One region of the Paenibacillus sp. FSL K6-2862 genome, then DNA from elsewhere that is predicted to be linked to it. Evidence: riboswitches for the same ligand, from Rfam matches in the RefSeq annotation. Region 1 holds a riboswitch; the other holds the start of a gene.
What was found. A riboswitch is a leader RNA that binds a small molecule or an ion and turns the genes downstream of it on or off. The one in region 1 is predicted to bind ZMP and ZTP.
Positions count from the first base shown of each region.

Region 2: linked by a shared signal. The riboswitch ahead of MHB82_RS14205 (bifunctional 5,10-methylenetetrahydrofolate dehydrogenase/5,10-methenyltetrahydrofolate cyclohydrolase) and the one ahead of MHB82_RS27365 (TIGR01440 family protein) in region 1 are both predicted to bind ZMP and ZTP.

Region 1 covers NZ_JBBOSN010000001.1:6,034,945-6,037,147, reverse strand. Annotated here, with positions in the region: gene MHB82_RS27370 (low molecular weight protein arginine phosphatase) at 1-490, shown strand, start outside; ZMP/ZTP riboswitch at 628-709, shown strand; gene MHB82_RS27365 (TIGR01440 family protein) at 852-1,445, shown strand; gene glyA (serine hydroxymethyltransferase) at 1,676-2,203, shown strand, end outside.
Region 2 covers NZ_JBBOSN010000001.1:3,109,602-3,111,804, forward strand. Annotated here, with positions in the region: gene MHB82_RS14200 (hypothetical protein) at 1-396, shown strand, start outside; gene MHB82_RS14205 (bifunctional 5,10-methylenetetrahydrofolate dehydrogenase/5,10-methenyltetrahydrofolate cyclohydrolase) at 539-1,393, opposite strand; ZMP/ZTP riboswitch at 1,445-1,526, opposite strand; gene MHB82_RS14210 (ribonuclease domain-containing protein) at 1,701-2,090, shown strand; gene MHB82_RS14215 (barstar family protein) at 2,107-2,203, shown strand, end outside.

The DNA of each region.
Region 1 (2,203 bases):
ACGGGGCATTCAGGTAGAGGTTCGTTCTGCAGGTGTGGCGGCAGCATCGGGAATGCCGATTTCCCGTCATGCCGAAGCTGTATTAAGAGATCATCAGGCGGAAGGGCCTGGTCATTCCACACAGCTTAACGCGAGCCTGATTGGCTGGGCAGATTTGGTCCTTACGTTAACGCGAAGCCATAAACAGCATGTCCTGCAGGTTTTTCCGGATTCGGTACACAAGACGTACACGCTGAAAGAGTATGTAGAGAATGATAATCAGGTCCTGAATGATCTTCAGGAACTGGACAGCCTGTTCGCCACACTGGAGTTGAAGCGTGCACTCGGTCAGGAGATTCTGGCATCAGAGCGTGAGCGCGTGATCGAGATCCGGCAGCGTATTCCAAGCTTTGATATATCTGACCCGTTTGGCGGCAGTCGTGATGATTATAATATCGCCGCTGCGGAGATCAGAACTGCGCTGGATCGTCTCCTGGACAAGTTGGGATAAACCGGGATTGTGCAGGTCATAGTAATTAGGCAGTGAAGATTGAATTTTTAAATTAATTTGTTATGCAAAAACGGACATGTAATGTAAATTACCCGTTGATTTTAAGCGTGGGTTGTTTTATGATGAAGGGGAAAACAGGGATCCGGTGTAACTGGCGACGAAGTGGGCACAACCACAATGGAGCACCGGAACAAACGGCCGGTCGCCTGGGCAAAAGAGCAATTCTGCGATACCCGCAGACTGCTCTTTTTTTCGTCTTTCATCTGATTATTCGCTATAATAGTACCTGAAATGCCGTGCATGCATACAAGAGCGGGCAGCCGTGTGGGAGTCAGGCATGATTTTATCGGGAGGCGATAGGATGACTATTGAGTTAGATTCGGATCAACCCGGATTGCAGGAACAGACCGTAACCATTCTGCGTGAACTGGCACTTGCCGGAAAGCTTGGACCTGGACAGATCGTTGTGATCGGTACAAGCACAAGCGAGGTTGCAGGCCAAAAGATTGGTACGAGTGGTGCCGTTGATGTAGCACAGCAGCTTCTTGCAGGGATTCGCGAGGTGCAGCAGGAATTCGGCTTCGATCCTGTGTTTCAGTGCTGTGAACACTTGAATCGCGCATTGGTGATGGAACGTTCACTGCTCACACGTCTTGGTTTGACTGAAGTGGGCGCCGTACCGGTTCCCAAGGCAGGCGGTTCCATGGCATCCGCAGCATATCGTTCGCTGAGTGATCCTTGTCTGGCTGAACATGTGCAGGCTCATGCAGGAGTGGATATCGGGGAAACGATGATTGGCATGCACTTGCGGCATGTGGCGGTCCCCTTCCGTACAACGCTTCGCTACATCGGGGAAGCCCGTGTGACGACAGCCTTGACCCGTCCGAAGCTGATTGGCGGCGAACGTGCGGTGTATCAGATGGAAGAGCAACCAGATTCGACATTTTGCGACTAAATCTTCAACCTACTATAAAGCGAAACTGAAAGGTTACACTCCTAACTACGATTGCAGTACCATCTTCCGATCGCTGTTATCCCCAGATTTTTTGAATCCCCTTTTAAAGGGGAAATCCGGTGATAAAGGCGAACACTTCGTTTCTTTAGATTGGTCCTGCACTCTCCGTTTTCGTGTAAACATCAATTTTGCTTTATAACTTCACTAAATATACTGGGAGGAATTTAAACATGGAACAATTGCGTAAGAATGACCCTGCAGTACTTGAAGCGATGAATTTGGAACTGAAACGCCAACAGAACAACATTGAGCTGATTGCATCCGAGAACATCGTAAGTGAAGCGGTAATTGAGGCACTTGGATCTGTACTGACAAACAAGTACGCTGAAGGATACCCAGGCAAACGTTATTATGGTGGCTGCGAGCACGTGGATGTCGTGGAAGATATCGCACGTGACCGTGCGAAGGAACTGTTTGGAGCTGAGCACGTAAACGTACAGCCTCACTCCGGTGCACAAGCAAATATGGCAGTTTACCTTGCAGCATTGAAACCTGGTGACACGGTACTGGGTATGAATCTTGCCCATGGTGGACACCTGACTCACGGCAGCCCGGTGAATGCATCTGGTTTGCTCTACAACTTCGTGGCCTATGGCGTACAGGAAGATACATTCTTGATCGATTATGATGAAGTGCGTAAAGCAGCGTTCAAGCACCGTCCTCGTCTGATTGTAGCAGGCGCAAGTGCATACCCGCGT
Region 2 (2,203 bases), 2.9 Mb from region 1:
CATGTCTTAATTTATGACGATGAGTGGGTATATGTTGGGGATGTGGGTGACTATTTTTACGATGATTCCGTTAGCACTGGAGAAGATTCGATATGTCATCGGAGAGGCGTAACGTGGTTGGGGCGCATTCCACTGAGAGAGATAAACGATAAGGTACGTGCTCTGATTTCGAGTGCTTCGATTATTTCAACATTCGAGTATCCACTCTCACAGGCTCAATTGGATCCGTGGCTTTCAAGAACTCCCGAAACAGAAACGGCAGTTCAACATTCGTTTGGCGTAGATGACGGGACGGTACAGGAAGCTCTCGATGTACTAAAGAATGCATTACAGAGCGAAGATGAGGAACTTCGTATTCGTGCGGCGACGGCCATTTTACAATATGCCAAAAAATAAAAGAACATGAACAGTTAAGTAGTAACGAAAATTGAATTAGCAGACGTACGAACTTTCAATATACATTAGCCCTTACTTTTTTACACTAAGAAGCACGTAAAGCCCTCATGAAACGAGTGAGCTTTGCGTGCTTTCATACACATTATGATGTTTTTTCAGATTGCATGCAGGCTGATTTGATCGTGTGTTCGATCAGTGTAGCAATGGTTACGGGACCCACCCCGCCTGGTACGGGTGTAATGGCAGATGACGGAGTCAAGCAGGATGAATAGTCCACATCACCGATATTGCCTTTATTGTAGCCTGCATCAATGACAACTGCACCAGGTTTAATCCAGCTTCCTTTTACAAAACAGGCTTTGCCAACGGCAGCAATCACAATATCTCCCGATTTCACGATTTCTTCCAGATTGACGGTTTTGGAGTGACAAGTAGTTACCGTTGCATTTCGGTTAAGCAGCATGGCTGAAACGGGTTTACCCAGAATTGGACTTCTTCCTATGACCACAGCATGCTTGCCTTCGATGGGAATGTTATAGAAATCCAGAATACGGATAATCGCTTGTGGTGTGCAGGAAGGGAAAGCGGCGACTCCAAAGGCATTTAACGCAAACCCTAAAGTGGTAACGCCATCCACGTCTTTCTCTATGCTTATTGCATCAAAAGCGGCTCTTTCATCAATATGATGCGGTACCGGGTGCTGCAACAGAATGCCATGAACGGATACATCTTCATTTAATTTGGTTATTTCCTGAATCAATTGTTCCGTTGTGGTCTCCGCAGGCAAAACCACTTTAATCGAATGTACCCCTATTCGGGCACATGCATTGCCTTTCATTCGTACATACGTTTCTGATGAGGGATCATCACCAACCAAAATAGTAGCCAGACAAGGCGTGATTCCTTTCTCCTTCAACCCGGCAACCTTCGCAGTCATCTCTTTCTTCATGAAGTCTGCTACCGTTTGTCCATTCAACATTAGCTTCTCTGTACTCATGCTCATCATCGCCCTTTCCAAATAAAAAGAGGCAAGGAAATAAAACTTCCTTACCTCTGCCCAGGCGTACGGCTTGATTAGACATCATATGCTCCCTCACGGTTCACCGTGTTCGCCAGTTACATATGACCATATTACATTGATAGTACTTCATTTTGAAATGTACATCAATCCTTTTAACTTTTAGCTATACTTGGAACGGTGTGCAGATTGGTATATACTTTTTTGAGTTAAGAAGATTAAAAGGAGATTATAAGCAGTGTATATTAAAAAATGGCTAGGTGCTGTACTCATTATTCTTGCGACGATGCTGTTCGCAGGTTGTTCACTTGAATCGCTATCTGTAGATGAACCGAACCAGACTCGTGCTGTCTTGAACCAATTTGATGATGTTGCCAATTATCTTGCCGAGCATCAGGAACTTCCGGATAATTATATTACCAAGAAGGAGGCCAGAGCTTTAGGCTGGGAACCAAGTGAAGGAAATTTGCAAGATGTGGCCCCAGGCAAAAGTATCGGCGGTGATATTTTTCAGAATCGGGAAGGCCTGTTACCCAAGAAAAAGGGAAGAACGTGGTACGAGGCAGATATCAATTATTCCGGTGGAACCCGGGGGAGTGACCGAATCCTCTATTCCAGTGATGGCTTAATATACAAGACAACCGATCATTATCGCACGTTTGAACAAATCAAATGACCAAAGGTAGGATGGTATGAAGACAGTAATCATTGATGGAAATGATATTCATGGAAAAGAAGAGCTGCATGATATTCTTCAGGCGAAGCTGGGATTAGATGACTCTTACGGGC